3 regions of the Neobacillus sedimentimangrovi genome follow, and region 3 is predicted to be linked to each of the others. Evidence: riboswitches for the same ligand, from Rfam matches in the RefSeq annotation. Region 3 holds a riboswitch; each other region holds the start of a gene.

Region 1 (11,299 bases), on a different contig from region 3:
CGATACCCATCTACATGCTGACCATATTTCTGGGGGTAGAACGATGGCGAAAGAAACAGGTGCAACATACTGGTTGCCACCAAAGGATGCAATGGAGGTAACTTTCGAATACATGCCATTAGAAGGTGGAAACGTAGTGACAATTGGAAATACCGCAATCGATATTCATGCACTATATAGCCCTGGGCACACTATCGGATCTACTTCCTTGGTCGTTGATGGGAAGTTCCTTCTTTCAGGAGACATCCTATTTATTAATTCAATTGGAAGACCGGATTTAGCAGGAAAGGCCGAAGACTGGGTCACAGATTTACGAGAAAGCCTTTATTCCCGATATAGAGAACTTTCCGCTGATCTTGTGGTTTTACCAGCTCACTTCATGATCATGGATGAATTAAAGGAAGATGGAAGTGTATCGGAAAAATTAGGCACTCTGTTTGTGAACAATCATGGATTGAATATAGAAGATGAAAATGAATTTAGAAAATTGGTAACAGAAAACTTACCGCCTCAACCAAATGCATACCAAGAAATTCGAAAAACAAACATGGGGAAAATGAACCCTGATCTAGAGAAACAACGCGAAATGGAAATTGGACCAAACCGTTGTGCGGTTCGTTAAAATCTAAATAATAAGGAGTCTATAACCTATGGAATCTACAAAAATTTTAAATGTCAAAGGATTAGCTTGTCCCATGCCCATTGTAAAAACAAAAAAAGCAATGAATGAGTTACATCTAGGTGATGTTTTAGAAATTCATGCAACAGACAAAGGAGCAAAAAAAGACCTTGCTGCTTGGGCAAAAGTAAGTGGACATGAGATGTTGAAATATGAAGAAGATGGAGAAGTCCTAAAGTTCTGGATGAAGAAAGGGAACTAATCTTATCATGGGGAACCTGCTTGGGTTCCCTTTTTTAGGAGGGAAGGAATATGGAATTTATGATTATCATTTTTTTCATCGGTTTTATTGGTTCCTTTATTTCTGGGATGTTAGGAATCGGTGGATCCATCATTAAATACCCTATGCTTCTTTATATACCGCCATTATTTGGTTTTGCTACCTTTAGTGCTCACGAGGTTTCAGGCATAAGTGCGATACAGGTATTTTTTGCAACGATCGGAGGGGTATGGGCTTTTCGGAAAGGTGGATATTTAAATAAATCCTTAATTACAAATATGGGGATTAATATTTTAATAGGAAGTTTTATTGGCGGATATGGCTCAAAGCTAATGTCTGAAGCAGGCATCAATTTGGTATATGGAATACTTGCATTAACTGCAGCGGTCATGATGTTTATTCCTAAAAAAGGTTTGGATGACATTCCATTTGATCAAGTGAAGTTTAATAAATGGCTTGCAGCCATCCTCTCTTTGATAGTTGGGATTGGGTCAGGAATCGTTGGGGCGGCAGGTGCCTTTTTATTAGTACCTATTATGTTGGTTGTCCTAAAAATACCAACAAGGATGACCATTGCCTCTTCTATGGCCATTACTTTTATTTCTTCCATCGGAGCTACAGTTGGTAAAATGACAACAGGCCAAGTCGATTATGGTCCCGCCATCATTATGATTGTAGCAAGTCTTATTGCATCTCCATTAGGGGCCGTGACTGGGAAAAAGATAAAGACGAAAATTCTTCGAATCATTTTGGCATTCATGATCCTAGCAACTGCCGTAAAGATTTGGATGGATATTTTGTAGTAGATTCAATGAAGATAAGAAAGGGAAGAGAAATCGTTATTAGAAAACTCCTCTCCATTTATTCATGGTTAAAACTCAGGGAGTCTCTTTTCATTTTTTTTATAAACTTTCCATCATGGATTTATCATTTTTTTATGTAATGATCTATTTAAATGAAATGTATGATATTTTGAGTTTTATGATATATATTTTTACAATGGAAGTAAGTCTCTATTAGGAAAAATTAGAGTAAGATGGAGGACGGAAAATGAAAATTATCGGGCTTCCTATTCATTATGAATTTAATGGCCAAAAAGATACGATTTACCCGACCTTAATCATCATGAATAATGAACTTACCTTAGTAGATACTGGGCATAAAAATTTTTTGCCGCTGATTACCAATGAAATTCTCAAATATAGCTATCAAATGGAGCAACTAAAAAATATTATTATCACACATTATGATAACGATCATATCGGTTCTTTATATGATTTTAAGAAAGAGTATCCGTGGGTAAAGATTATAGCTAGCGAAAAAGAATCGAAATACATCAGTGGGGAAGTCAAATCAGAGAGATTAGCGCAAGCCGAAGCGTTGCTAGAAAACATGTCAGCGGAAGAAATCGAATTTGGAAAATGGTTTATCCAACAATTAAAGAGTTTGAAGCATGTTCCAGTAGATCAAACGGTCCGTGATGGGGATTTGATTTTAGATGACCAATGTAGAGTCATCGCCACACCAGGTCATACTTCCGGCCATATTTCACTCTATATTCCTAGCTTAAATAGTGTCATTACCGGTGATGCCGCTGTAAAGGAAAAGGATGAATTAGTGGTAGCCAATCCACAGTTTTGTTTAAACCTTGAAAAAGCGGAACAATCTTTGGCTAAACTTAAAGATCTACAAGCGAAAAATTATTATTGTTACCATGGAGGGAAATACGTTTCTAGTTCCTAACAAAATTTGAACGATTCGATTCATACATGTGATTTTAAGTAGGATCATCCCATAAGGTATGGTATGAGCATTTCGGGGGTGGTCTTTTCTTTTGGCTGTTTCGTAAGGTTGTACCAAATGATTCAAAAGGGAATTATTTTCTTCTTCAACGAAAGGGATAGGTTCGTTTAAGAAGGGATATTCCTATCTTTAGTCGAATTTTGTTTTTTAGATACCTATTTAAGGGGTGAAGTGTGTGGAGGAAATAATGAATGGGATAAACCACTGGATACAAACCTTACCGAAAGTATTAAACGCAATGTTAGAAACAGAAATATCCAATCGCCCATTACCAAATAAATGGTCAAAAAAAGAGATTTTAGGACATCTATGTGACTCCGCCATAAATAATCTTCAAAGGTTTATAAACATTCAGTATGAAGAACAACTATTGGTCATCCAATCCTACAACCAAGATCAATGGGTCAAACTTCAAAATTATCAAGAAAGACCACTGGATGAGATATGTAACCTTTTTATCGCATTAAATAAACAAATCATTAAAATTTTATCAAATATTCCGAAAGAGAAATTATCTTATGTTTGTGATATAGGTAACAATCAATTGAAAACAGTAGAGTGGTTAATAAAAGATTATCTTAAACATATGGAACATCATATTAACAACCAAATTCTGATGAAAAATTATGCGTAATAGGGATTCTGCTAAGCTGCTTCCTTTTGGAAGTGGCTGTTTTTACCTTTCAAGAAATATTGAATTGTATTTAAATGGATTTTTGACAAACACATGGCCGCACTTGCCCTTGGTCGCCATTTTTTATTCTATTGAAGGAAATGGAATCAGTAGAGGTAGTTCCAGATAATTGGTTGCCACAACCTGATACGGCTCCATCCAATCTTACATACAAATTATAATCATTGTAAACATGAAGTTGCTACTTGGATTTTCCTGAAAAATGAAGGTGCAACAGGAGGTTGCCCCTAGATGCACCTATTAAGAGCTTTACTTTAACCACTATTTTCCTCGATAATGGAAAGGAAGAAAGGTGAGGTTGAACAATGATTTTTAGTGAACGATTAAAAAGAGAAAGAGAAAAAAGGGGATGGTCACAAGCCGATCTTGCAGACAAACTTCATGTGAGTCGTTAGTCTGTTTCGAAATGGGAAACGGGTAAGAATTATCCAAGTATCGAAATCATCATTGAGTTGAGTGATTTATTCGGTATTACGATAGATGAATTGTTGAGGAGTGACAAAGAATTGACGGAAAAAGTGATTAAAGATAGTAAGCAATTGGCCTATCCAAAATGGAAAACATTTTTTGATACGGTATTCATGTTAGGCGTATTTTTATTAATCATCAAACTATCTATTCTCGGCTTCAATTATTTTGTTGGTACAAAAATAACGATATTAGAAGGCTTGCCAAAATTTGTCGTAAACTTTTTACCATTCGTATTAATGGTTGTTGGTGGCATTGGCTCAGATAGTTTGAAAAATAAATATAAAGATTGACAGTAAAAACCGTCGGGATTTTTATAGTACGAGAAATGATATGTAAGACAGGTAAGGGAAGTGGTATATACCACTCCCTTTTCCACTTTCTAAGAATGAAATGGTTTTATGAGGATCATCCTTTGTTGCCCTGGAAATGATTCACCATGCTCGTGTTTACGTGAGATAATTCTTGGTTGGGGTTCAATCCCAATAGTTAAAAATGATTTGTCCTATTGTTTCGGGTTTCCAGTTGGAGATTTGAACCAATTCTGCACTATTCAACTCTTTGGATGCTACAAAACTTTGGTAAACCGGAGCATTTAGCACATCTGATTTTAATACTTGAAAATAAAGAGAAATTTGCTCATCAATAAAAGGTTGGTCGATAAATGTAATGTTTCCATTTTCAACTACCGATGCAACTGCAAGATAAGGAAAATGTATTTATATAGAATTGATTATCAAAAATTCTCAACTTGTGTAGGCTATTAAATTCAATGACCTTTCAACCGCTACGTAATGCAACATCACAACATAATTGCTTAAATTGTCTCCCGTCTACTTGAGGTGGAGGGGTGTTGACTTTTGGTTCATAAAATCCAGTTATACCATTAGGAAGTTTCACTATTGGTCACCACCTACTAAATTTAGAAAAAAGCAACCTATCAAATTATATCGGTCATTTTATATAAAAAGTGTTATTTACAATAATATAAAGAATTTGATAAGGTTTCAAATTTCAAGATTTAATTTTACAGAGCCATAAATAAAAAGAATTGAGGGGGAAGTAAAACATGATTCGAAAGTTGGACATTCGTGTGAAGGAAACCGCGGAGAAGGTTTTAAACATTCAAATCCCAGCCTATCAAGTAGAGGCTGAGATGATTGGTTCTTTTGAGATCCCCCCATTAAAAGACACAGTGGAAACCTTGCAAACATGTGGAGAAACTTTCTATGGCTATTATTCTGACGAACAACTTTGTGGAGTAATTTCCATTAAAGTGGTCAATGAGGAAGTAGATATACATCGATTAATCGTCCACCCGAATCATTTTCGAAAGGGAATTGCTCAAGCACTATTAGATTTTATAGAAGCCAATTTTAAGATGAATCGAATGATCGTGTCCACCGCTTCCAAAAATGTCCCAGCCGTCCGTTTTTATAAAAAGAATGGATTTCAAGTGATAAAGGAAGTCATGGTTAATGGAAACCTCTCCTTAACCTATTTTGAAAAGAAACGGTAATGAAGATACAATGGGGGTACTACATGACTGGAATAGTTAAAACTCCACAATCACCATATTATGCTTCAGCATTCCGGTTGGAGGGTTAGAGTTTAAAAATCTCACAAACCTATAAATTCTGACTAAATGCCACCGAAAATCCCCTGAAAAAAGTGAATGTTTCATAAAATAATTACTATAAATATCCCGGTTTGACCCAAAATCTTTTGTTTACACCTAAAACTTTTTTCTTTTTTCCAAAGTTTTAATAGTATTTTTCTGAATATTTAAACTTTATAATACATTTATTAATAGGGATTTAGGAGTGAAGGACAGAACAGTCTAGGATGCTATCCATTGATCTAGGTATGACTTCATGACTAGGAAGATTTAGACAGTAGCAGCACTCCGGATATGGTTTCACTGTTATCATCAGGAAGAGGCGGAAAGACCGGAGAATTGGGTAGGCGGTCCGAATCTAGGAATCTTTTACATTATTTTGAAAGCGTTTTTATTTTTAGGGCAATTACATTTTAAAGGGGGAAAGTGTATGACAAATTTTCCAGTGGAACAAGAAAAAACGGTGAAGCCGGAATTGCGGGCAAATAACTTGGGGAATATGGCAAAGTTTTTTGTCTATAGTGCGATTGGCATTTTCGTCTTTTTTATTCCGGTCACTTTGAATGGAAAATCTTCCATCATGCTCGACCATATTGTTTCCTATATTCAAACGGCTGTACCAGGTGTCTTGCCTTATTACGCTCTCCTTGTGATCTTATTAGGAGCCATTTACCCATTTGTAAAGGGAACATGGAAAAAAGATACCGTTTCACTCATTTTTTCAATTTTAAAAGTAATTGGTTTGGTTGCTGGAGTAATGCTTGTCTTCAATTTTGGACCAAAGTGGTTTTTTGATCCTAATATGGGGCCGTTTTTGTTTAACAAACTGGTCGTGTCCGTAGGTTTACTCGTCCCTATCGGCTCGGTGTTTCTTGCTTTATTGGTGGGGTATGGGCTATTGGAGTTTGTCGGGATTTTCATGCAGCCAGTCATGAGGCCGGTATGGAAGACACCTGGACGTTCGGCTATTGATGCGGTGGCCTCCTTTGTTGGAAGTTACTCCATTGGCTTATTAATTACCAACCGGGTGTTTAAGGAAGGAAAATATACGATCAAGGAAGCTGCGATTATTGCCACTGGCTTCTCCACTGTTTCGGCCACCTTTATGATTGTCGTAGCTAAAACCCTGAACTTAATGGAAATTTGGAACACCTATTTCTGGGTCACCTTTGTCGTCACATTTTTGGTAACGGCGATTACGGTTCGGATATGGCCATTGTCCAAAATGAGTGATGCCTATTATCAAGATATGGAAGGCGATGAAGAGGTCATTATAAAAAAAGACCGAGTAAAAACGGCATGGAATGAGGCCATGAAGACCGCCAATCAGTCTCCGAGTCTTGGTAGAAATATTTGGGACAACTTGAAAGACGGATTCGTCATGACCATGGGAATTTTGCCGTCGATCATGTCGGTAGGCTTATTAGGTCTTGTCTTGGCAGAATATACGCCGGTATTTGATTGGCTCGGCTATATTTTCTACCCGTTCGTAAAACTCGTTCAACTGCCGGATGCGATGCTTGCTTCAAAAGCAAGTGCTGTCAGTATAGCCGAGATGTTCTTGCCTGCACTCTTGGTGACAAAAGCTGCCCTTGTGACGAAGTTTGTCATCGCCGTCGTGTCTGTATCATCCATCATCTTCTTCTCGGCCGTAGTTCCATGTATTCTTTCTACAGAAATTCCGCTCACTGTCGGCAAACTGATCGTCATCTGGTTTGAACGGGTGGTATTAACCATCCTTCTTACGGCTCCGATTGCTTATTTACTTTTATAACAGGAAAAAGCATTGAAAAAAACCTCGTCCAAGTGGCGAGGTTTTTTCATGAGTGGATGTAAGCTAATAGACAAAATAAATCAAAATGGAACTGACGATTCCGATCCAAATGGCGAGCAAGATACAATATCCCATGATATGACGTATATGGAGGCCGACAATACTTAAGATGGGTAATGCCCAGAATGGTTGGATGAGATTCGTCCAAGCATCTCCCCAGCCTACGACCATGGCAATCACACCAGGATCGACTCCTAGCTCCATTCCAGCGGGGACGGAGAGAGGCCCTTGTAGTGCCCATTGGCCACCACCAGATGGGGCGAGTAGGTTGACAAGTCCGGCTGTCCAATAAGTAATAACCCCAAATGACTCCGTACTTGAAATGGAGATCATTCCTTTAATAATGATATCGGCAAGCCCTGAGCTCCCTAAAAGTGCAATAATTCCTGCATAAAATGGAAATTGAAGAATAATCGGTGAAATAGAACCTGCTGCTTCCTGAAAGGCTTTACCGTACTGATTCAGTGAACGGTGAAACATTAGACCTAATGATAAAAACAAAATATTAATGAGATTTAAATTAAGGTCCGTTCCTTTTCCCAACTGTAATATCGTATAAATGAGACCCACCAATCCAATTAAAATTCCAAGGATAGGGGTGTTTTCTAACGAAGTGGCAAAAGTTTTTTCTTCTTCTTTTTCCGTTTTAATCGGTTGTTGCTCTTTTTCTTTTGGTGTATAAGGAATGATATTTTTCTTGGGCGCCATGAATAGAATGAAAATCGGCATGGTGATGACGAGAGTGATAAGGATGAGAATGGTACCAGGATGAAAAATCGTTTCTGAGGTAGGAATGACGCCCATGACATCTGCTAGAAAATGGCCTTTCGTTGCAACGGTTAAACCAATGGAGCTTGATAACCCTGCTGAGTAGAGTGCGGTAGGGGCGTAGGCACACGCTACTAATAATGGAAAATGAGCATTTTGATTTCGTTTTCCAACCTCACGTGCGACAATCGCACCAACAATGACAGCCAACCCCCAGTTAATATAATAAGCGGCGGATGTAATGAGAAAGGTATAAAGATAGGCTTTGTTTGCGGTATTGGCCTTTGCTGAAAGGGCCTCTAAACCTTTACGGATAAATGGAACCGAGGCAAGGACCATCCCTGTCATGAGTAAGAGCACCATTTGCATCGTAAAAGCTAAATAAGTCCAAAACCCATCCCCATACGACTGAAATAATTCTAATGGATCTGTAGGAGTCACAAAAATAGCCAACACAAATACAAGCAAGGTCATCAACACTGCAATCACAAACGCATCTGGCAAATATCGTTGTACCACCCGAGAAAAGCGTTCTGAAACTCTGTTTAACATTGTTTCTCCCCCCTTTTTACTACTCAAAGTATGACAAAAGAGATAGTGTTATAACCTAGTTCGTTTTGGTGGGAGGAGAGGACCTTGTTCATTTTTTGTACCAAGAGTCTTGATGAAGATAGATTGAAAAATTGCTAAAATAGTATATAATCATATAGTCAAGTAAATAAAATCCGCATGAAGCGGGAGAGGTTCTAGCTACCCTCTATAAAAAACTAAGGAAAACAGGACTAATTTCTTTAGTAGTCCTGTTTTTCTGTTAAAAGGAGAGATTTTCATGTTGAAGAAAGAGAAAGCTGTTGTCGTTTTTAGCGGAGGGCAGGATAGTACAACCTGTCTGTTCTGGGCAATGGAACGATTTGAAGAAGTCATCGCCGTTACGTTCAATTATAACCAAAGACATAAGCTTGAAATTGAATGTGCTCAGAACATCGCGAAAGAACTTGGAATACAACATCATATTTTAGATATGTCCTTATTAAACCAACTGGCACCTAATGCTTTAACTCGAAATGATATTGAGGTGAAAGAAGGGGAGGATGGAGCACTTCCATCTACCTTTGTACCGGGCAGAAACCTTGTATTTATCTCATTCGCAGGTATATTTGCTAGTCAAATTGGTGCGAAGCATATTGTCACTGGTGTATGTGAAACAGACTTTAGTGGATATCCAGATTGTCGGGATGTTTTTATTAAATCATTAAATGTAACGTTAAATTTATCCATGGACCAGCAATTTGTCATCCACACACCATTAATGTGGTTGAATAAAGCAGAAACTTGGGAATTAGCTGACCAATTAAATGCCTTGGAATTTGTCCGGGAAAAAACATTGACTTGTTATAACGGAATCATGGCTGATGGGTGTGGGGAATGCCCGGCATGTCTATTGCGTATACGGGGATTGGACCAATATTTAAGCACTAGAAAGGAGTTATAAGCATATGTATGGATTTCGCATCGTAGATAAACTCCAAAAAATGGATGAAGATATTCAGCGTAATCAGCTAAAATACCATTCAAAAAGAGTATTGGTAAGTAAAGAATTTACTTTTGATGCCGCCCATCATTTACACTGTTATGAGGGAAAATGTAAAAATCTTCACGGTCATACGTACAAAGTTATTTTTGGTATTAGTGGGTATGTGGATGATCGTGGGTTGATGATGGATTTTGGAGATATAAAAGAGATTTGGAAAAAAGAAATTGAAATCTATCTCGACCACCGCTATTTAAATGAAACCTTGCCTCCGATGAATACGACGGCAGAAAATATGGTGGTTTGGATTTTTGAAAAAATGGCGGAGGCTTTAAAGAAAAACGATCAATTAATCGGTGCAAGAGTAGAATTTGTCCGTTTATATGAAACACCAACCAGCTACGCCGAAGCGAGACGGGAGTGGATGGAAGATGAGTAAAATACCTGTCATGGAGATTTTCGGCCCCACCATTCAGGGAGAAGGGATGGTCATCGGTCAAAAAACGATGTTTGTGAGAACGGCAGGCTGTGATTATTCCTGTAGCTGGTGCGATTCTTCTTTTACTTGGGATGGTTCAGGAAAAAAGGATATTCGAATGATGGAACCTATGGAGATTTGGCAAGAACTAGAGAGAATTGGTGGGAACAATTTCTCCTTTGTCACGATTTCTGGTGGGAATCCAGCCTTATTAACAAATTTAAGTGAATTGATTCAGCTGCTTAAAGAGAAGCAGATAAAAACAGGTTTGGAAACGCAAGGGAGTAAGTGGCAGGATTGGTTTTATGAAATTGATGAACTAACCATTTCCCCCAAACCGCCAAGCTCCAAAATGGATACCAACTTTGAAATATTAGATGAAATCATTTCGAAATTAAAACAAAATGAACAATCAAAATTTAGTTTAAAGGTTGTTGTCTTTGATGAGGAAGATTATCGATATGCCCAAAAAGTGCATTCACGTTATCCAGACATCCCGTTCTTCTTACAAGTGGGTAATGATGATCTAACCACGATGGATAATAAGGAATTACTTCTTCATTTGCTGGATAAATATGAAAGACTAATAGAAAAAGTCATCCAAGATCCAACATTAAATAACGTGAAAGTATTACCGCAAATGCATACATTATTATGGGGAAATAAACGAGGAGTGTAGTTGATAAAAAAAGTCACTCAGCTTGCTCCATTCATGAGGGAGGCGTCTCGGTTCATGTTCCGAGACGCTTTTTATATTGGTTAGTCATGGATGTTTAGTACGGATAGGGGTACGGATATCCCGTTTGGTATGGATAGGCATAATAGGGATAAGGATATGGGTATGGTGCTGGATAAGGGCCAGGTGTTGCTGCTGCGCCTAATGCTAATCCTGTTAGTGCCCCAGCCGTAAATCCTGGATAGAACCCGCCATGAGGATGAAATCCATGTCCTCCATGTCCTCCGTGTCCTCCATGCCCCCAATGACCATGACTGCCTCCATGTCCCCAACCATGGCCTCCACCATGTTGATGTGGTCTTACGTTGTTTGGATGAATATTCATTACATGTCACACCTCCACCTATGAGCTTCTATATCCTATGCCTATTAGGCTACAATTGCTATATGTATTTCAAATTGTTACTCATTTTTTGGTACTTTAGTTAAATTTTTACAACAAATATAAAAACATCTGTTCCTATTTTCTG
Region 2 (11,299 bases), on a different contig from region 3:
GTTGAACGAAAGCGGATCAGCGAATACGTCAAGTACCATCCACATGCCCAATATTTCGAAGGATGCTCTGGTATCTGGTCAATACCATGTGATATTGCGTTTCCATGTGCAACGCAAAATGAGATTAATGAAACGGCTGCAAAAATGTTAGTTGCAAATGGTGTTAAGGCTGTAGCAGAAGGAGCAAACATGCCATCTTCACATGAAGCCATTAATGTATTTTTAAGCAATGGTGTACTGTTTGGCCCTGGTAAAGCAGCTAATGCCGGAGGAGTAGCCGTATCTGCCTTAGAAATGGCACAGAACAGCCAGAGATTATCTTGGAGTTTTGAAGAAGTAGATGCGAAGCTTCATCAAATCATGGTGAACATTTACCAAAACTGTGTCAAAGCTGCTAATGAATATGGTTTCCCAGGTAATTTAGTTGTTGGTGCTAATATCGCTGGCTTCACAAAAGTGGCTGATGCCATGATTGCTCAGGGAGTTATTTAAAAAGATAAGGGGCTGTCTAAAAAGTCCAATTAAGAGAAAAATGAACCCAAATTAAAAACCCAAGAATGTTGATTTAACAGCATTCTTGGGTTTTGCTTTTATAAAGATTTCGGCTGAAATACCACTTTCCGGACAGCCCCTTTGTTTGCATGTTTTTCAATTCTTTTGGATACATTAACCATTGTTCAAGCAATAAGGAGGGATAACATGGATCATAATCTTCAAAGCGGTAACACCCATGAATTTGTGGAAAAATTACAGGAAAGACAGAAAAAAGATCAGAAAAACAGGGAAAATCAAGGTAGTGATACACCAAGTAAAAAACTACCGAATAAAACCCATTAAAACGATGCTTTTCCCCACCCGAATTTCATAATTAGTCATTCAGGTGGGGAAAAAGGCCGCCACTATTGATTCATTTTTGCTAAGAAGCCACCCAACAAATCATCAATGTCCAGTTCTTTCTCTTCAATTTGATTTTCAATGGAGGAGTCTATCTGTGTCAAATTCTCCAAAGTCAACTCTTCTAAATCGTCTTCCATTTCCATTCCGCCAGTAAAATCTTGTTGAATATCAGTTTCCATATCGGCAGAAACAACCTGTTGACTTGCCATTGCCTCTTCCTGAAGGTATAGAGCCTCATCAATATCTACCGCATTGCTATTTAATGAGGCCAGCAGTGCTGTTGACCTTACAGGGTCAGAAATTAAATGATATAGGATACTTCCTAATAGTGCTTCTGAATGCTCATGCTTTAGCCAATCACGCTGTGCTTTCGTTAATCCTTTCGGAAGGGGAATGGTGATTGTCTCTTTTTCCCGCGAAAAAGATTGACTGACCCCTTGCAGGACAAACTCAGCAATCTTACTAGAAAAGTTCCTACGTTCGGTTTCTTTTATTTTTTGTAGCTGTTTTAATAGATAATCTGGTGTATCAGAGGGAAGGCGAAAAGAAATGGCCTGTCCACGTTTAATCTCCTTAGTGGCTGTCTTTTTCATAGACTCACACCTTTAATTAGCTTTTAACTGGAGCTTTATCTTTAACAGCATTTTGTTTTTCTGTTTTACGGATAAAATCCTTAATAAGCTTGTAATAGGCGTTAGCCATCATCCAAATGCTTTCCTTTTCATCCTCAAAGAAATCAATATTATAGCCATCTAGACTGTTGTTTATATTTTTAATATATTCCTTTAAAATGATTGAACCGCCGCCAACAAAATAGCAGATTTCCGTTTGCGAATTTTTAGCCCAAACATTTCTTAGAAGTCTGTATTGTTTCTTTGCCAAATCAAGTAGGATGCGGTCAGTGATATCATGGACACTTGTCCGGCTTCCTTTCACCATAATATGGTTGCGGTCATTTTTCTTTGTAATAATTTCGACGACATCACGACGACTATCAAGCTCCACGCCGTGTTTTTTCCGGATTTCTTCTCGTATTTGCTCAAGTGATTCTGAAACCCCAAGATTAAACCCTTGAGCTTTGTCATCATCAACATTGCGGTTTTTAATGACCGCGATATCCGTAGATAATCCTCCAATATCTTGAATTAAGATACGCTTGTCAATAAGGTCTTTATTAATAATTTTTAAGCTATTATCCATCACCAAGTTGATAAAAGCAGCAAATCCTTCTGGATAAACCTTCACTTCGTCGAATTTAATATTGACCTTCATTCCCTGATATTTTGGTGTGACGAGAAACTCAACCTGATGAACGGAACCAAGCAATTTTGAGCGATATCCTGCATCTTTTCCTTCTTTTACTTCACGAAGCGGTAGACCGGTTCCAAGTATGTAGCTAGCATCAATAACATTCTTATTCCGTGGAAAATCACTATTCACTGCATCTAGTGCCAGGGTGGCAAACAGCATAATTAATGTTTGGTCTTCCTCCGATTTACTACTGCCGGGATCTAATTCAGTTGCATTAATGCTTTTCGTTGCCAAATTCCCTACACGGTAAATCACATTGTTTTCTTTTAAGGAAGGGGAGTGGACTCTAATATGGATTCCATCCAACGGATCTTTACTGTCCAAATCTTCGATGCCGATTACAGGCCGATCTTCTGTGTCTCTTGCAATAATGTTTGGAATATTTAATTCACGTTCTAATTCACCGAAAATGGCCTTAACAGAGTCATTGCCTACGTCTACAGCAGCAATTCTAGACTTCGTCATCAACATCATTCCTTTTCACTTAATAGATTGAAAACTTTCTTTACTATTAAGCGTATAGAAGATGCATTGATACTTCAATGTCACAAGCTAAAAAGAAATATAAGTGTAATAAAGTATACCAATTTGTAAACATTGGAAAATAAGTAAACATTTACGTAAACATTAATTACAAATATGTATACATCGCTCTATTAAAGAATGTGTACGTATTTGTATATGTGTAAACATCTTTGTAAACAAATTGTCTACAATTGGTATACATGTTTACAAAGATGTTTACATACGGGTAATGTAACAAATTTTACAAAAAAGGATTTTATTAAAGGTATCTATAAAAAAAGAAGGCACCCAAGAAGGGCACCTTCTATTTCATTTTCTAAGTGGTGTCAGACACCATCTACTTCATTACTTTCCAAAATTCATCAGCAATGACTTGATATCCGGATTTACTTAGATGAATATTGTCTGGATTTGGAATATATTTCTTAAAGTCACTAGCAATGACAGTATCAGTTGCTACAAATGTATCGCCATTTTCAATAGCTTGTTTTTTAATTTCATCGTTTAATGCCTTTATCAACGGTAATAACTGTTTCTGAAGTTCTTCAGGATAATATGGGAACGCATTGTAGTATCCCATTACATACACATTTACATTTGGATTTAGCTTATCAATTGTGCCAAGAATTGAATCAATGTTCTTAGAGACATCACCAATTGCCTGCATTACTTCAGTAGGATTTAAAGCTTCATCTGGATTATCTGGCAGTAATGGGAGTAAATCATTCGCACCGATATCAATTGTAATATGTGTCGCTTCAGCTATTAATTTTTGAATTTCCTTATTATTTTGCACATCCGCTTTTAATTGAATAGATGTATATCCAGGAACACCTAAATTTTTATATCCAATTGAGTCTTTGCCAAAATTATCAGCAATATAATCTGGATATCCTAAATCATCTTTATTTTCTGGAGTAATTCCTGCAGCTAATGAGTCACCTAACGCTACGTATTGGATCCTAGCTCCATCCTTACCTACTTTATAGCCGTCAACTATTGTATTAACAGCCAAAGCACCACTGTTCTGGAAGTAATACCATTTATTTTCGATATTCAACCATCCCGTTACCATTGCTCCACTATTGTCTAAGTAGTATTTCTGGCCTGATTCATTGAGCCAGCCAATTCTCATGGCTCCATTTTTATCAAGATAATACCACTTCTTCTTATCCAAGAGCCATCCGGTTTTCATGACACCATTATTATTATAGTAATACCATTTATTCTCGTATTTTAACCAGCCAGTTACCATTGCTCCATTATTGTCCAAGTAGTACTTCTTACCTGATTCATTCAGCCAGCCAATTTTCATAGCTCCACTTTTATCAAGATAATACCACTTCTTCTTATCTAAGAGCCATCCGGTTTTCATGGCGCCGTTATTTTTGAGGTAATACCATGTTCCTTTATCCTTTAACCAACCAGTTTTCATGGCACCGTTATTATTAAGGTAATACCAAGCTCCACCATTGTATAACCAGCCAGTCTTCATGGCACCGGATTGATCAAGGTAATACCAAGTACCCCGGTCTAATAACCATCCAGTCCTCATTGCCCCAGATTGTTGTAAATAATACCATTTGTTATTGACTAAGACCCATCCAGTCTTCATCACACCATTTTTATCTAAGTAATACCATTGGCCCCCATGTTTTAGCCATCCGGTTTTAGGCACACCTTTTTCATAATAATACCAATTGCCGTTAACTTTTACCCAACCATTTGATTCAACCAAATACCCTTTTTCCTTTGCTATCACATCAAAACTATTGCTGGAATAAGTAATAATGACTGGGGTATATAATTTTACCCGATCAAAAAGCCAACGGACTTCATCATTATGCATGCGTACACAGCCAGAGCTAACATACTTGCCGATAGAGCTTTCATTATTATTCCCATGTATGGCGTAGGTTGTACCATATGTCCCTCTAGCCTCTAATCCAAGCCAACGGTTTCCTAACGGATTACGCGGATCTCCCCCTGGAATACCACCCGTATAATACGGACGATTCACAATCTTATTAACAATCCTAAAGGTCCCTTCAGGTGTTAAATCCCTTGTACGTCCTGTTGCTACACTAAATGTGCGAACTAGCTTTCCAGAATCATAGAATGCAAGAGTGTTTGTCTTTTTATTAATAATAATTAATTGTGAACTCGCTGCATCTACTTTTGGTATATAACTCAAAAACATACACAGTAATAAAACAAAAATGACCGTAAATTTTCTCATATTTCCTCCCCCGGTTATATATTTCTATTAAAATACCATGAATAAATTAAATAGTTTGTCATAATTTGGTGAAGAATTTGTAATATGTATAATATTTTTATGGTTAAATATTACTATAAAATTTTAGAGACTAAAAGATTATTTGTCCAAAATTTTCCCGATTTTATTAAATAATGTTAAATCCAAGCCAAAAACCCCTTGGTCATAGACCAAGGGGTTAAAAAAATTATTGACCTAAAGTATTTTTGCTTCATGTTTCCTAGCAATCCCTACCAGGAAATAGACAATAGGAGTCGTACAAATAGCTGCTAAAAATTTAAAAATATATTGAGTAATGATTAAAGTGCCTAGTACTTCTAGCGGTATTGTTCCATAAAAAGCAATCACAATAAAAACGGTTGTATCAATTAATTGGCTTAGCATGGTGGAGGCATTATTTCGTAACCATAGTTTCTTTTGCCCATGTCTGCTTTTTAATAGATTAAAGACAAATACATCCAAGTGTTGACTGACAGTGTAAGAAATTAAGCTGGCAAGTACCACCCGAAAACTTCCATTTAAAATCGTCTCAAAAGACTCCTGATCTTTAAATACTGGAGCTTCAGGCAAATGGATCGTAATTGTTATAAAGACTAAAGCAAGGATTTGTGTCACTAATCCTGAATGAACCGTCCTTTGGGCATCTTTTTTTCCATAAACCTCCGTAATGACGTCAATAATAGGGTAGGTAAAAATATAGATAATCACCGCTGCGGGCAATATTACCCAAGTTCCAATATGGAAAAGCTTTACTGCCGTGATATTGGCCAAAATCAATAATCCTGTAAATATACCATTTAAATAAAATAGCATATCTTTAACTCTTTCCTATCGATTATCCACTTTTTCAGGATAAAGATCATGGTTCATTAAACGATATTGGGCCATCTCTTCGTACTTTGTACCCGGTTTACCATAGTTACACCATGGATCAATTGAAATCCCACCACGAGGGGTAAATTTGCCCCAAACCTCAATATATTTTGGATCAAGGAGCTTAATTAAATCATTCATGATAATATTGACACAATCCTCATGAAAATCCCCATGGTTTCTAAAACTGAACAGATATAATTTCAAAGATTTGCTTTCCACCAGTTTTTTATCAGGGATATAAGAAATATAAATAGTGGCAAAATCCGGCTGACGTGTCAGCGGGCAAAGGCTGGTGAATTCAGGACAGTTAAATTTCACGAAAAAATCCCGATTTGGATGAAGATTCTCAACTGCTTCCAGCACATCTGGGGAGTATTCAAATAAGTATTTTGTCCCTTGATTCCCAAGCAATGTTAAATCCTTTAATCCTTCTTCATAAGTTCTTCCAGACATAAAAAAACCTCCTGTAAAATGTGTAATCCACTTTCACAGGAGAGGTTCGTTTCCGCTTCTCATTCAAACTAAACGGACAAAAACATAAAAAGCCACATCCATTATGGACATGGCCAGTTGTCATGAATCCATAGTTTTTTATAGAGGGTATCAGCTATGAACCTCTCCCGTTTCAGTTACGGGTATTCTTTTTTTCCTAATTATACTATAGTGATCCCCTTTATCTGTGTCAATGTAAAAAAATGTTAACCACCAATAGACCTGCATATAATGGAACTAACGCATACCAAGATGAAATTTGGGGACATACTATCCTTTTTTTCGTGCAAATATCCATACCTCCTTATCTCCTGCTGCATATTGTATCGTATTACGGATTGGAACATGTTCGAAAGGAGAAGAAGTAAAATAATGACCATTTTAGTGACAGGGGCGGCTGGCTTTATTGGATTTCATCTTTCCAAACGATTGTTGACACTTGGCCATCATGTGATTGGCATTGATAATTTAAATGAATATTATGATCCTCGTTTAAAAATGGACAGGCTAGAACTATTGAAGGTTTATCCTCAATTTGAATTTTATAAAATGGATCTTACCGACAGAAAAGCATTAAACTCCATTTTTGAAAATAATTCTATAAGAATTGTCATTCATTTAGCTGCTCAGGCTGGCGTTCGCTATAGTCTCGAAAATCCTCATGCCTACGCCCAATCCAACCTAGTAGGGTTTATCAATATTATAGAAGCTTGCAGACATCATCCTGTTGACCACTTCATTTATGCTTCCTCAAGTTCTGTCTATGGGGCAACTAACCATATCCCTTTTTCGACAAAAGACCCCGTCAACCAACCAGTAAGTCTTTATGCAGCTACGAAAAAAGCAAATGAATTAATTGCTCATACCTACAGCCATTTATATCAAATTCCTACTACAGGCCTTCGATTTTTTACCGTTTATGGACCGTGGGGAAGACCCGACATGGCCTACTACTCTTTTACAAAAAATATATTTGAAGGAAAAATAATAAAGGTATTTAATTATGGTGACATGAGAAGAGATTTCACCTACATCGACGATATTGTCGAAGGAATTATCCGTTTATTAAATAAGCCACCTAAAACAAGGCCATGTGGGGATAAAGAAAATTCTGGAATCAGTTCAAGTAAAGCCCCCTATAAAATTTATAATATCGGCAACAACCGCCCAGAAAACTTATTGGCTTTTATTCAAGTATTAGAGAAACTGATTGGCAAAAAAGCAAAAATAGAATTATTGCCTATGCAGCCGGGGGATGTAAAAGAAACCTATGCGGATATTACTGATCTGCATAAAGATGTGGGATTCTATCCTTCCACCACATTAGAAACAGGTTTAGGCCATTTTGTCGAATGGTATAAAATGTATCACTTAAACGAGAAAAGCAAATCCCTTCATGATTGAAGGGATTTTTTTAAGGGTGTTAAAAAGAACATAAATCTTTTTCCACAGTTATTAAAGGAGAAGATATAAGTAGTGTAAACTACCTACAATTCTAAAATCCTATTATTTTATTTAAACATAACAATTGAATAAAAGCGTTTGCATTATTAAAAATCTTAGTTATAATACTTGTATACAAGTATACTCGAATTAAAGAAGGTGGATGAATGTCCGAATCAATAGATTTTCTTTATCCAACAAAATGGCTTTCTAAAGCCTCAACCGGAGAGCGTGTGGCCTGTGAGCTAAGAATGCGGATTATTTCTGGTATCATTGAAAGCGGTGCCATTCTATCAGAAAACAAATTGGCAGCAGATTTTTCCGTAAGCCGGTCTCCCGTTCGTGAAGCATTAAAAACACTGGCTTCTGAAAATCTCATTCGGTTAGAAAGAATGGGGGCCGTTGTTATAGGTTTAACCGAAAAAGAAATAAATGAAATTTATGATGTTCGGCTGCTCATCGAAACGTTTGTCTTTGAACGATTAGTAAAAATGGATGTTCAAGAATTAGTAAACGAACTTAGCAAAATATTAGAAATGATGAAAGTCGCAATCAAATATAAAGATGCGGATGAGTTTTCCTATCAAGATATCATGTTCCATGAAACGATTATTCGGTCGATTCATCATTCCTATGTCCTGATGATTTGGGATAATTTAAAGCCGGTAATGGAAAGTCTTATTCTCTTATCGATGCGTGCTCGTATCAAAGAAAAATATGATGATTTTACTAGAATTATAAATAACCATGATCTTTATATTGAGGCCATCAGAACAAAAGATAGAGCATTAATGATTGAATCATTGCACAAAAACTTTGATGATGTTCAAGAGAAAGTTGAAGACCTCTGGATGTCACAACAAATGTTAACTAAAGGAGTCGAGCAACAAGATGACTAGCTATATGTTAGGAGTAGATATTGGTACGACGAGTACGAAAGCGGTCCTATTTTCTGAGAAAGGAGAAGTCATTCAAACAGAAAATATTGGCTATCCGCTTTATACACCAGATATATCAACAGCTGAACAAAACCCAGATGAAATTTTTCAAACTGTATTAAAAGCCATTTCAAACATTATGAAACAGAATCCACAAAAACAACCGGAGTTTATTTCCTTCAGTAGTGCCATGCATAGTGTCATAGTAATGGATGAAAAGGATCAGCCACTAACTCCTTGTATTACTTGGGCAGATAACCGTAGTGAAGCATGGGCCCATAAAATTAAAAATGAATGGAATGGACATGAGGTCTATAAACGAACAGGAACACCCATCCATCCTATGTCGCCATTAAGTAAAATTACATGGATTGTCAATGAGCGACCTGAAATCGCTACCAAGGCAAAAAAATATATTGGAATCAAGGAATATATTTTTAAAAAATTCTTTGATCAATATGTGGTCGATTTTTCAATTGCTTCCGCGATGGGTTTGATGAATCTCAAAAACTTGGATTGGGATGAAGAGGCATTAAAAATAGCCGGGATTACTAGAGATCAATTGCCTGATCTTGTACCAACTACAAAGGTATTTACAAATTGCAATCCTGATCTAGCAAAACAGATCGGAATCGAACCAGACACACCATTTGTCATTGGCGCAAGTGATGGCGTACTTTCCAATTTGGGTGTAAATGCCATTAGAAAGGGCGAGGTTGCGGTTACCATTGGGACAAGTGGAGCCATACGGACCATCATAAATGAGCCAAAAACAGATGAAAAGGGAAGAATCTTTTGTTATGCCTTAACGGAAAAACATTGGGTTATTGGTGGACCAGTTAATAATGGTGGAATCGTTCTACGATGGATTCGCGATGAATTTGCCTCATCTGAAATGGAAACAGCCAAAAGACTTGGAATAGATCCATATGAAGTCTTAACCAAAATTGCTGAACGTGTAAAACCAGGTGCAGACGGATTATTATTCCATCCCTATCTCGCTGGTGAACGCGCACCATTATGGAATCCTGACGTGCGAGGCTCCTTTTTCGGCTTAACCCTTTCACATAAAAAAGAACATATGATTCGGGCTGCATTAGAAGGGGTTATCTATAATTTATACACTGTATTTCTCGCATTAACCGAGTGCATGGATGGTCCTGTCACCCGAATTCAGGCAACAGGAGGCTTCGCTAGATCAGAGGTTTGGCGGCAAATGATGTCCGACATCTTTGAATCAGAAGTGGTCGTTCCAGAAAGCTATGAAAGCTCATGTCTGGGCGCCTGTATTTTAGGCCTTTATGCCTTAGGCAAAATTGAATCGTTTGAAGTCGTGTCTGACATGATTGGTAGCACCTATAAACATACACCAAATGAAAATGCAGCAAAAGAATACAGACAATTACTGCCAATATTTATTCATCTTTCAAGAGTGTTAGAAGAGGAGTATAAAAGGATTGCGGATTATCAAAGAAGCTTACTTAAATACAACTAATAAGAACAGGAGGAGCAATCGATGCCTTTATTTATTGTCGCAATTGGAATTATAGCTTTGCTCATTCTTATCATGGGTTTCAAATTAAACACTTTTATTTCATTAATCATTGTATCATTCGGGGTAGCATTGGCACTCGGAATGCCTCTTGAAGAAATTGTTAAAACCATTGAAGCAGGATTAGGTGGAACACTTGGCCACCTCGCATTAATATTTGGGCTTGGAGCCATGCTTGGTAAATTAATTGCCGACGCGGGAGGCGCACAACGGATTGCCATGACCCTCGTGAACAAGTTCGGTGAAAAAAACATTCAATGGGCCGTTGTTGTTGCTTCATTCATTATCGGGGTCGCCTTATTCTTTGAAGTAGGACTAGTATTATTAATTCCAATTGTCTTTGCTATTTCAAGAGAATTAAAGGTTTCCATCCTCTATCTTGGTATTCCGATGACAGCTGCCTTATCTGTCACACATGGTTTCCTTCCACCACACCCGGGACCAACGGTTATTGCGGGCGAATATGGTGCAAACATTGGGGAAGTTTTACTGTATGGTTTTATTATCGCCATTCCTACGGTATTATTAGCCGGACCTATCTTTACAAAATTAGCTAAAAAACTAGTACCAGATTCCTTCCATAAAACAGGAAACATTGCCTCTTTAGGCGAACAAAAGGTATTCAAACTTGAAGACACACCTAGTTTTGGGATCAGTGTATTTACTGCCATCCTTCCAGTTATTTTAATGTCGATTGCAACCATTATTACACTGATTCAAAAAACGATGGGGTTTGATGATAATGGTTTTCTGGCAGCTATCCGTTTTATTGGTGATGCTGGTACTTCCATGTTGATCTCTTTACTTGTTGCTATCTATACGATGGGATTGGCAAGAAAAATTCCAATGAAGGATATTATGGATTCCTGTACCACTGCCATCTTACATATTGGGATGATGCTTTTAATCATTGGGGGCGGCGGTGCCTTCAAACAAGTATTAATTAACGGCGGTGTCGGTGACTATGTTGCTGAGTTATTCAAAGAT
Region 3 (11,299 bases):
ATACAGGAATTGACGGATTTCTTGAACGCCCAGAACTCGCTGATATTGTGTTTGACGCCACCTCAGCAAAAGCACATATACGCCATGCAAAGTTGTTAAAAAAAGCGGGGAAAAAAGTCATTGATATGACGCCGGCAGCAAGAGGACCGTTTGTTGTTCCAGCTGTCAACATGGGAACTAATTTGGACGCAGATAATATCAATCTCATTACATGCGGTGGTCAAGCAACGATTCCGATGGTACACGCAGTAAACCGGGTGAGTCCGGTTGAATATGCCGAAATAGTGGCTACGATCTCAAGTCGGAGCGCAGGGCCGGGAACTAGGGCAAACATCGATGAGTTTACCGAAACGACGTCACGGGGAATTGTAGAGATTGGCGGTGCAAAGAAAGGGAAAGCCATTATCATTTTAAATCCGGCTGAACCGCCAATTTTAATGAGAAACACGGTTTATGCCCTTGTTGAAGAGGGAACGATGGACGAAGCAAAAATCGTTGAATCCATTAAACAAATGGAAAAAACCGTTCAATCGTATGTTCCTGGATACCGCCTACGGACTGACCCTATCATTGACGGCAGTAAAATTACAATCTTCCTTGAAGTGGAAGGAGCGGGTGACTATTTGCCGAAATACTCCGGCAATCTCGATATTATGACAGCAGCAGGGGTAAAGGTAGCGGAAGAATTCGCAAAAAATCAATTAGCCAAACAACTAGTGTAATAGAAAGGAGATAACTAGAACATGACCAGAGATATTTATATCACGGAAGTCGCCTTACGAGATGGGAGCCATGCGATCTCCCATCAATATACGGTTGAACAGGTAATAAAAGTAGCCAAGGCGTTAAATGATGCAGGTGTTCCATATATTGAAGTATCCCATGGGGATGGACTAGCCGGCTCATCCTTACAGTATGGTCTTTCCCGTACAAATGAAATGGAATTAATTGAAGCAGCAGTAACCGTGGCCGACCGTTCAAAGATTGCGGTTCTCCTTCTTCCGGGTATTGGGACGGTAAAAGATCTGAAAGAAGCGGCCAAATTAGGAGCGAAAATGGCGCGTATTGCTACTCATGTGACCGAGGCAGATGTGGCTTTACAGCATATACATGCCGCTAAAGATTTAGGGATGGAAACAGTCGGGTTTTTAATGATGGCTCACATGGCTCCTATTGAAAAATTGGTGGAACAGGCAAAATTAATGGAGAGCTACGGGGCGGATACCGTTTATGTGGTCGATTCGGCCGGTTATTTGCTTCCAGATCAAGTAGCCGAAAGAATTCGTGCTCTTAAACAATCCATCGGAGTGAATGTAGGTTTTCACGGCCATAATAATTTATCTCTGGCGATGGCCAATACACTTGCTGCTATTAAGGAGGGGGCTACTCGCATTGACGGCAGTGTCCGTTGCTTAGGAGCTGGTGCTGGCAATACGCAAACAGAAGTGCTTGTGGCCGTTCTAGACCGTATGGGAATCAAGACTGGTGTAGATTTGTATAAAATGATGGATTTAGCCGAAGACATGATCGCCCCCATTTTGCAAACACCGCAGGAAATTACAAGGGATAGCCTTACATTGGGATATGCAGGTGTATACTCAAGTTTTGCTCTCCATGCTAAACGGGCCGCGGCCAAATTTGGAATTGATTCCCGCGATATTTTAATAGAACTGGGCAAGCGAAAAGTGGTTGGCGGGCAAGAAGACATGATTGTAGATGTCGCAGCAGAAATCGCGAAGTCCAAGGTAATTTCCATTTAATGAGATAGCATTTGCCAATTCCTTGAGGTTTTGAAAAGTAATTCCTTTAGTTAATAATCGTCCGGCGATATAATGGAATTATAAGTCATAATTTTGCCAAACTTTTTTCTAAATAGGAGTGTAACAGGGGGAAAAGGAATGTTACTAGCGGCAGTTGCAGGGGTAATTGGTTTTTTCTTGGTTTTTATTGAGTCGATGATTGTCATGAAACTGAAAGGCAATGTAACCATTGAATTTGGTGGCATTGCCCCGTTTGTCAATGTATGGGCAATGAATTTCTTTTTGGTCTTTGCCATTCTAACACAGGTAACGAACTGGTTTGTGAATAAAGAAGATATAATGAAAAATAATGGGTAAAACGAACTAAAAAATAAAACGCCTCATTCGCGAAATGCGATAGAGGCGTATTTTTGTGAATGTTAAGCATTATGTTTTACTCGATTATCTGTTTTTAATGTTGTTTTACGAATAAATGGTACGACCCAGCGATCTAATCCGTAGCGACCAGCATTATAGCCAGCTGCTAAGATGATGAATCCGAGGAAAATGTCCGTTGGGTTGTGAGAAACCGTTCCTGCGAGGAAGAAAGAGAAGTTCATCACTAAACCAAAGAACATTGCAGCAGTGGTTAAGCAGCCTAATAGTAATCCCAAACCAACTAATGTTTCACCCCAAGGAATGAGAATGTTGAAGAGTTCAACATTTGGTAGAGCAAAGCCTTGTAAGAAATCTACATACCAGCCATAAACAACGCTTCCGTCAGGACCTTTCACCGGATTGGCAATGGCATTTTTCAAGAAACCAGAGGCGTCAAATCCACCAGTTATTTTTCCAAGACCTGCTGTGAACCAAGAATATCCAAGAAATAAACGCAATACGGTTAAAATACCAGCGGCAATTTTGTTTTCCCTTAGAAATGTGTTAAACATATTAATACATCTCCTTAATGAAAGGTAAATTATTTATTACACTATTAATATAGCAAATCGTTCTTAAATGAAGACGATTTTGTTCACTATTTCACATATTAGTCAAAAAGACTTGAACATTTTATTACATTGCAATTGTCATGAAAAATAGATAGGTCAACATCATGTATTCCGGGGTTTAATAGTATTGAGGGAATGGTGTCTCTATAGGATGGTTAGGGAATATTTGATATAATAAAGGAAATTTTCGATTTAAGGGATGATGGCATTGAGGAATCAGGTGTGCTATGGATTACTGTTGGATGTGGAAACGACAGGTTTAGGCCCGACTACAGATGAGGTCATTGAACTTGCTTTAAAGCTTTTTTCTTATCATGAGGATACAGGTGAAATAATAGAAGTTTTAGAAGAAGATTCTTTTTTAAGGGAGCCGATATCAGATTCAGCTCGTAGAAATTATGATAGGGCCTTTCAAGTCCATGGAATCCCATTTGATCTTGTGCGTGGAAAAAGATTCAGTGATGTAAAAATAAGAACCTATTTTCATAGGGCAGATGCGGTGTTTGCCCATAATGCTTCCTTTGACCGTAGTTTTCTATACCATATGTATCCAGAGGTTAATGACATGAAGTGGTATTGTACGATGAGGAATGTACCATGGAAGCAATATGGTTTCCCTAACGGAAAATTAATTACGCTGCTTGAAGCCCATGAAATCACCAACATTCAAACACATAGAGCGATGGATGATATTACATATTTAATGGAATTACTTAAAAAAAGGAGCCCAAAAGGGAACTTATATCTTCAGGAAATCTTAGAATACGGTCCAATGAGAAAATACAAGCCTGCTACATCAAGAGCAAAATTGGGATAATAAAACCGTCATGCCGTTTGCTGCATGGCGGTTTATTTCTAATCGAGCCTTATTTTTAACATTTTTTTCGATAGGCATAGAAAAAATGTCTGACTCGAGGACAGGAGGGCATGCTCAATTATTTTAAGTTTGATAAGTATCTTGCTTCTATAATATGGCGGTGGTGAATTTCATGGCCGGCAAGAATGTAGGCGATCGCCCGGGTAGTGACCTTTGTGTTATTGGCGTTCCCTTCGTTCGTCCAAGCTTCAGTTGGCATGTTTTCTATTAAGGTAATGGTGGCTTTTCTTGTGGCAATAAAGTCATCAAGAATCTTCTTTACAGGCAATTCATTGACTTTAGAATGATTGACAAAGAATTCCTCGTCAAACCCTGCTAAAGGTGTTTTGTCGCCGCGACCGATACGCATGAGCCGATAGCTCATGATTCTTTCAGTATCTGTAATGTGACCGAGGACTTCTTTAATACTCCATTTCCCTTCCCCATAACGGTAATAGCTGTCTTCTTCCGAAATCCCATCAAAAAGTTTGATCATTTTCTTAAGATTCTCTTGAAGAATTGGAATCAAATCCCCCTCAGGTACTAATGATACATACGGGACATAGTACTCTGGGAACTCATTTACCTCTGGACGTTGAAGCAATCGAATCCTCTCCTATCTAATCAATTTTATAAATCACTGTACATCCTAATTCATTTAGGACTAACTTCATTGTATTTCTTCTTTCAAAAAATTACCATAAAAAAGAGCCGCTGCCCGGTTTGTTCACCTAAGCAACAGCTCTTACTTCTTATTTTCATATTTTATCAAAACGGACGCGTTTATGAATGAGGTACATAATTGGCATGCCGACAGCCAATACAACAAATTCACCCGCGGCCGTAGTTAACCAAGTAAATAGGAATGGTAAATCAAATGCCAAATGAAGTTCAAGTGCAATCAAGAACATAGTAAACGTAAATACAAGTGTATTAATCATCATTCGTTTCCAAATGCTTTTAACATAGCGTGCAGAAACGATTGTTATGGTCAATGCAAGTAAAGATTGGCCGACACCGAAAATGAGGTCATAGGCCTTCATCGGGGAAAAGAATAGGTTTGTTAAAAATACACCTAAAATAATCCCGTACAGGTACTTTTTGTTGAAAACGATGAGATGGTTAAATATTTCCGAAACACGGAACTGAACTTGGGTAAACCCAAATGGTGCAATCATGGCTGAAACAGCAATATACAATGCCGCCACAATTCCGTTCACAACAATGCCCCGTACCTTGCTGCCTTCTCTGCTCATTGTTTGACGAGCATCTAACATGTTTGATGTATTTTCCATATGAAATTCTCCTTAGTTTTTTATAGTGGGATGGTTTCGAACCACTTTATCATTATTAACAAGCTAATATATTAATATAAAAGGAAATACGGGTCAATGACACAATTTTGGAAAAAATTAATTTGAATACCTAAGTATGAATCCATTTCATTGGTATGATAAGTATAAGGCAAAAGTATGGATGGAAAAACTTAATCTTAATAGACGTGCCAATGGATGTCAAACAAAAACGTGATTTAAATCACAAAACTTCGCAAAGCAATTCTTTATAATGAAAAAAAGAGAAAATGGAAGAGGGGGTGAAAAAAATGGAATACCCTTTTAAATCACTTTACACGGAGATCGGTGGACAAGAAACTATAGATAAACTGGTTGACGCATTTTATCCACGCGTTTACGCCGACCCCGATTTAGCGCCATTATTTGAAGGGGATATCGAAGAAATCAAGCGAAAGCAGCGCATGTTCCTGCCGCAATTTTTAGGAGGACCTCCCCTATACAGTCAAGAATTTGGACCTCCAGCTATGAGAGAGCGCCATTTACCATTTGAAATCACACCAAAAAGAGCCCAATGCTGGCTTCGTTGCATGAAGGAAGCATTTGAAGAAATCGGTCTAGATAAAAATCCTGCTGGTCAAGCCTTCTATGATCGATTGACACAAGTAGCAGGAATCATGGTGAACAGTCCAGATAAGGAGTAATTAACAGGATTCTCGTCACTTCTTCAGGAAGGAACGGGAATCTTTTTTTATTTTAGGAATTTTATGAAATTTAACAAATAGATTTATATAAAAATATCTGAAAATTCTTGTATACATAGGTAGGCTATGGTAATATTAAATCAATCACGTAATGCAAACGTTTTCGTAATTATAAATAGGTTTTATTAATATACTCTACCTAGTACTTAATAGATTAATTTTAAATTTGAATTGGAAGCGTTTGCTTATAGTGATGTTTTTTTCGTGAATTTATGCAAACGAATTCATGAAAAACTATTGAAAATTACAAGTTTATTAGGAGGAAAAGAAATGAAGGGGAAAAAGTTGTATGCTGGTCTTTTATCAACATTGTTAGCGTCAAGTGTTGTATTGGGAGCATGCGGTGGTACAGGCGATGATAAAGAGAAAGCCAGTAGTGGGGATAAAGTAACGGTTGATATCTTCCAATTTAAGGTTGAATTTAAAAACCAATTTGAAGACCTTGTGAAGCAATTCGAAAAAGAACATCCTGATATAAAGATCAATGTAAAAACTGTTGGTGGCGGTAACGACTATGGTGCAGCTTTAAAAGCAGCCTTCTCTTCTGGCGATGAACCAGATATCTTTAACGTAGGTGGACCATCAGATGTCCAAAACTATAGGGATTACCTTGCGGACCTGTCAGAAACAAAAGCAGCAAAGGCAGCACTTGAAGGAACTCTTGATAGTGTGAAGGATGGCGAGGAAGTTCTTGGATTGCCATTTAACCAAGAAGGTTATGGATTTATTTACAACAAGAAAGTATTTAAAAAGGCTGGAATTGACCCGGCGTCTATTAAAACATATGAAGATTTAGAAAAGGCAGTAAAAACTTTAGATAGTAAAAAGAAAGAGTTAGGGATTGAGGCAGTATTTGCATTAGCGGCTAAAGAACAATGGGTTATTGGTAACCATTTAGCAAACGTTTTCATGGCGCCTGATTTTAATCATAGTGTTGTTGAAGCATATAATGCCAAATCCGCTCCTTTCACAAAGTCTGAAGAATTGAAAAGAATGCTTGATTTACAAGCGAAGTACTCTGTTCAGCCTGTATTAAGCCTTGATTATTCTCAACAAGTAGAACAATTATTCTCATTAGGAAAAGTTGCCATGATCCAACAAGGGAACTGGACTTACAACTCTATCTATGATATCGATCCTGAATTTGCAGAAAAGAATATTGGTTTTGTTCCAATTCCAGTTGAAGGCTTCGAAGGTAAATTACCTGTAGGAGTTCCAATGTACTGGGCTGTAAATAAGAAGAGTGATGAAAAAGAAGTAACAGCTGCTAAGGAATTCTTAGACTGGATGTATACTTCTGATGCTGGTAAAACAGCTGTATTGGAAGACTTTAAATTTATCCCGGCGTATGAAGGCTATGACACATCTAAAATTGCTGATCCACTTTCAAAAGAAATTTACAAATATGCTTCTGAAGGTAATACCATTGGCTGGGTATTCTTAGGATCACCAACTGGATGGCAAGAAGGGGTATTAGCTGTAAATATGCAAAAATATTTAAGTGGTGAAAGTACTTGGGACGAAGCAATTAAAAAAGCCCAAGAAGCTTGGGAAAAATCACGTAAATAACCAGAAGAAAATGTCAATAAGGCGGACAAACGCTTAAGTTTGACCCTCAAATGAATATATGCTAGCTAACGAAGCAGTAATTGTTGCTTCGTTAGCTATTAAAAAACTAGTGATGATTATTATTCTATTTGCCAAAGGTGCTACATTTATTCCCTTAATTGATCGGGAATTATTACAGGGGGGGTTTAGGTGAGAAATCGGGATATATCATTTTGGATATTTTTGACGCCGGTCCTATTAGGGTTAGGCCTTGTCGTCATCATCCCATTACTTTTTGGAATTTATTATTCTTTCACCAACTGGAATGGTCTGACCGCTACCGAATTTTTAGGATTTGCCAACTATATTGATTTATTTAAGGACGAAGAATTCAGAGCATCATTGTGGTTCACTATTAAATTTGCTGTTGTATCAGTGATCTTACTTAATGTTCTTGGTTTAGGACTTGCCTTGTTAGTTACACAAGGAATGAAAACTAGTAACTTCTTACGGACTATATTTTTCATGCCCAACCTAATTGGTGGACTTATTTTAGGATTTATTTGGCAATTTATTTTCGTAAGTGCATTTAGTGGAATCGGTGATTTGCTAGGCATTGAAGCTTTGAAAGGCTGGTTATCCGATACAGAAACAGGCTTTTGGGGACTTGTGATTCTAAACTGCTGGCAATGGGCTGGCTATATTATGATTATTTACATTGCATATTTGGAGAATATACCGAAGGACTTAATGGAAGCGGCTGAAATTGATGGAGCAAATAGCTTCCAGCGCTTTAAAAACATTACTTTCCCATTAGTTGCACCTGCTTTCACTGTAAGTATGTTCCTGACTGTATCTCACTCCTTTAAAATATACGACCAAAACTTGTCATTAACTGGTGGTGGACCATTTAATTCCACACAGATGGTGGCAATGGAAATTTACAAGACAGCTTTTAATGATAATCAAATGGCGTTTGCTCAATCTAAGGGGATCATTTTCTTGATTCTTGTGGCAACAGTGGCGTTAACACAGGTTTATTATAATAAAAAACGGGAGGTCGAAATGTAATGCAGAAGAAGAAAAGAAATCGCATTATCCTTGAAATTTTCGGCCTTTTGTTAGCCCTTTTATGGCTTTCACCATTTTACTTAATGGTTGTAAATGCGTTCAAAACGAAAAGGGAAATCTTTTCCGATGTACTAGGAATGCCTGAAGAATTTACGATGGAAAACTTTGTTGAGGCCTTTTATCATTTAGATTTTATTCATTCTTTGATGAATTCCTTAATCATTTCTATTTTAGGAGTAGGGATCATCATCATCTTTTCATCTATGGCGGGCTATGCATTAGCGAGAAATAAAAGTAAATTAAGTGGTTTTATCTTTTTCATGTTTGTTGGTGCCATGCTAATCCCTTTCCAATCTGTCATGATTCCGCTTGTATCCATTTTTGGTCAAGCAGACATGCTGAATAGTGCAGGTTTGATCTTTATGTATTTAGGATTCGGAAGCAGCTTGTCAATCTTTTTATACCATGGTGCAATGAATGGAATTTCCAATTCACTTGATGAGGCGGCATATATTGATGGGGCTAATAAATTTCAAGTATTTTGGCATATTATTTTCCCGTTATTAAAGCCAATATCTGTAACGGTAGGAATTCTTAATATTATCTGGATATGGAATGACTTTTTATTACCATCTCTTGTATTAAAAGAAGAATCTGCAACCATTCCATTGAAAATGTTCTTTTTCTTTGGTCAGTTTACAAAACAATGGCATTTAGCATTAGCGGGATTAACAATAGCAATTATTCCTGTCATTATCGCCTATTTCTTTGCACAGAAGCAAATTATCAAAGGTGTTTCCGAAGGTGCGGTCAAATAGCTTACGAGGAACATGTTTAATAGTAGTATTTTTTCGAACATAACTAGCTTGTATGACAACAGATAATCTGACTTATTTCCAAGAATGAGAGGAGGGAAAAGTGGTGTCGGTCACAATCAAGGATGTTGCAAAAAAAGCAAATGTTTCTCCCTCTACTGTCTCACGTGTCATATCGGATAGTCCAAATATTAGTGAAAAAACAAAACGGAAAGTCCGTAAAATTATGGAGGAAATGGGCTATCATCTGAATTTAAATGCAAGGACATTAGTTCAGAGATCCACACAGACAATTGGGATTGTGATGAAGAATTCCATAAGCCAATCCTTGCAAAATCCTGTGTTTCCAGAAGTATTAACCGGCATTAGTGCCTATTGCCATAAACAAGGGTATAGCATATGCATTGCAACTGGAGAATCAGAGGAAGATATTTTTCAAGATACAGTTAAGATGGTGCAAGGGAAAAAAGTAGATGGGGTCATCGTCATGTATTCGAAAAAAGATGACAAAGTGGTTTCCTTTTTAATCAATTCAGGAATCCCTTTTGTCGTATTAGGAAAACCCATTTTGGATTCACCAAACATTATGTATGTGGATAATGATAATTTCCAAGCTGCAAAAGATGCCACAGAATTTGTCATTAAACGAGGTCATCGCCGAGTCGGTTTAATTGGTGGAGATCTTAGATTTGAAGTTTCAAAAGACCGATTAAATGGATATATGGCAGCGCTAAGTGAAAATGGTATTGAAACGAATAATGATTATATCAAACATATATCATACAACCGGGATCAAGGAGCACAGGCTGTCGATGAACTAATAAACTTAAAAGAACCTCCAACCGCATTAGTGATTACAGATGACTTAAATGCTTTAGTGGTACTTTTAGCTTTAAGAGAACGTAATATTAAGATTCCGGACCAAATAAGTATTGTCAATTTTAACAATACAATGATTTCTAGACTTTCAACACCGCCTATGACATCAGTGGATATCCAAACCTTTCAGTTAGGTTATCAATCAGCTAAATGCTTAATCGAAGAGATTAAAGATCCAACCATGGTTAATAAACGAGTGATTATTCCTGCAGTCATTGTTGAAAGAGAGTCATGCATTGATCTAACGAAAGAGGACTCTACTAAAAATTAAAAAATAATATAACAGCATTCTTTAATGCAAACGTTTGCTTTTTGCGGAAATTTCATAATTAAAAAGGGGTTAATAAAAATGAATGTATTGGTATGGAATGAAAACCGTCATGAAAAGACAAATCCAGTGGTTGCAGCAAATTACCCGAATGGTATCCATGGTACAATCGCTGAATTTATAAAAGACGATCATGTGAATGTAAAAACAGCGACATTAGATGAACCAGAACATGGGTTAACGGATGAAGTATTAAAAGAAACCGATGTCTTAGTTTGGTGGGGACACAAAGCCCATGATGAAGTAAAAGATGAAATTGTTGAAAAAGTGTATAAACGGGTATTAGAAGGCATGGGCCTAGTTGTTTTACACTCAGGTCACTTTTCTAAAATCTTTAAAAAACTTATGGGAACATCCTGTGATTTGAAGTGGCGAGAGGCTAATGAGAAAGAGCGAATTTGGGTTGTTGATCCAACGCACCCAATTGCCGAAGGAATTGGACAATATATTGAATTAGAACAAGAAGAAATGTATGGCGAGCATTTTGATATTCCAACACCAGATGAACTCATTTTTATCAGTTGGTTTGAAGGTGGAGAAGTATTTCGTAGTGGCTGCACATTTAAACGTGGAAAAGGTAAAATTTTCTACTTCCGCCCTGGACATGAAACCTATAAAACCTACCACAATAAAGAAATTCAACGTGTTATAAAAAATGGGGTAAATTGGGTAAAACCAGCTGAAACGGCAACACCTGTCTATGGAAACGCAAAGCCATTGGAAACCATCTCAGACAAAGCAACGGTTTAATAGAATTATAGAAAAGGAGAGAGGAATATGACATTAAAAGTAGCTGTTATTGGTTGTGGAAGTATTGCTAGATATCGTCATCTAGTAGAATATGATGCACATCCTGGAGTAGAAATTGCTGCGGTATGCGATATTGTTGAAAGTCGCGCAAAAGAAATGGCGGAAAAATACAATGCAAAAGCTTATACAAGTTATGAAGAGTTATTGGCTAATGAAAAAATCGATGCGGTAAGTGTTTGTCTTCCAA

Evidence for each region. Region 3 has a riboswitch for preQ1 ahead of GZA11_RS02740 (QueT transporter family protein). Riboswitches for the same ligand answer to the same signal wherever they lie in the genome.
Region 1: another riboswitch for preQ1. It lies ahead of queC (7-cyano-7-deazaguanine synthase QueC); the one in region 3 lies ahead of GZA11_RS02740 (QueT transporter family protein).
Region 2: another riboswitch for preQ1. It lies ahead of queF (preQ(1) synthase); the one in region 3 lies ahead of GZA11_RS02740 (QueT transporter family protein).

Annotation. Positions count from the first base shown of each region.
Region 1 covers NZ_JAAFZF010000001.1:111,289-122,587, forward strand. The annotation lists gene GZA11_RS00595 (MBL fold metallo-hydrolase) at 1-622, shown strand, start outside; gene GZA11_RS00600 (sulfurtransferase TusA family protein) at 651-881, shown strand; gene GZA11_RS00605 (sulfite exporter TauE/SafE family protein) at 932-1,702, shown strand; gene GZA11_RS00610 (MBL fold metallo-hydrolase) at 1,950-2,642, shown strand; gene GZA11_RS00615 (DinB family protein) at 2,878-3,336, shown strand; partial or broken gene GZA11_RS00620 (helix-turn-helix domain-containing protein) at 3,702-4,157, shown strand; gene GZA11_RS00625 (GNAT family N-acetyltransferase) at 4,934-5,383, shown strand; gene GZA11_RS00630 (YjiH family protein) at 5,982-7,256, shown strand; gene GZA11_RS00635 (short-chain fatty acid transporter) at 7,320-8,636, opposite strand; PreQ1 riboswitch class I at 8,819-8,861, shown strand; gene queC (7-cyano-7-deazaguanine synthase QueC) at 8,908-9,576, shown strand; gene queD (6-carboxytetrahydropterin synthase QueD) at 9,581-10,054, shown strand; gene queE (7-carboxy-7-deazaguanine synthase QueE) at 10,047-10,772, shown strand; gene GZA11_RS00655 (hypothetical protein) at 10,867-11,154, opposite strand.
Region 2 covers NZ_JAAFZF010000008.1:21,567-32,865, reverse strand. The annotation lists gene gdhA (NADP-specific glutamate dehydrogenase) at 1-492, shown strand, start outside; gene GZA11_RS04955 (DUF4023 domain-containing protein) at 700-837, shown strand; gene GZA11_RS04950 (hypothetical protein) at 900-1,490, opposite strand; gene GZA11_RS04945 (ParM/StbA family protein) at 1,507-2,673, opposite strand; gene GZA11_RS04940 (L,D-transpeptidase family protein) at 3,071-4,972, opposite strand; gene GZA11_RS04935 (queuosine precursor transporter) at 5,207-5,824, opposite strand; gene queF (preQ(1) synthase) at 5,840-6,340, opposite strand; PreQ1 riboswitch class I at 6,465-6,511, opposite strand; gene GZA11_RS04925 (NAD-dependent epimerase) at 6,752-7,783, shown strand; gene GZA11_RS04920 (GntR family transcriptional regulator) at 7,990-8,721, shown strand; gene gntK (gluconokinase) at 8,714-10,255, shown strand; gene GZA11_RS04910 (GntP family permease) at 10,277-11,299, shown strand, end outside.
Region 3 covers NZ_JAAFZF010000003.1:110,790-122,088, forward strand. The annotation lists gene GZA11_RS02710 (acetaldehyde dehydrogenase (acetylating)) at 1-722, shown strand, start outside; gene dmpG (4-hydroxy-2-oxovalerate aldolase) at 744-1,760, shown strand; gene GZA11_RS02720 (hypothetical protein) at 1,899-2,117, shown strand; gene GZA11_RS02725 (DoxX family membrane protein) at 2,180-2,689, opposite strand; gene GZA11_RS02730 (exonuclease domain-containing protein) at 2,958-3,566, shown strand; gene GZA11_RS02735 (DinB family protein) at 3,685-4,209, opposite strand; gene GZA11_RS02740 (QueT transporter family protein) at 4,364-4,861, opposite strand; PreQ1 riboswitch class I at 4,907-4,951, opposite strand; gene GZA11_RS02745 (globin domain-containing protein) at 5,209-5,601, shown strand; gene GZA11_RS02750 (ABC transporter substrate-binding protein) at 5,932-7,230, shown strand; gene GZA11_RS02755 (carbohydrate ABC transporter permease) at 7,420-8,280, shown strand; gene GZA11_RS02760 (carbohydrate ABC transporter permease) at 8,280-9,098, shown strand; gene GZA11_RS02765 (LacI family DNA-binding transcriptional regulator) at 9,202-10,245, shown strand; gene GZA11_RS02770 (ThuA domain-containing protein) at 10,324-11,052, shown strand; gene GZA11_RS02775 (Gfo/Idh/MocA family protein) at 11,080-11,299, shown strand, end outside.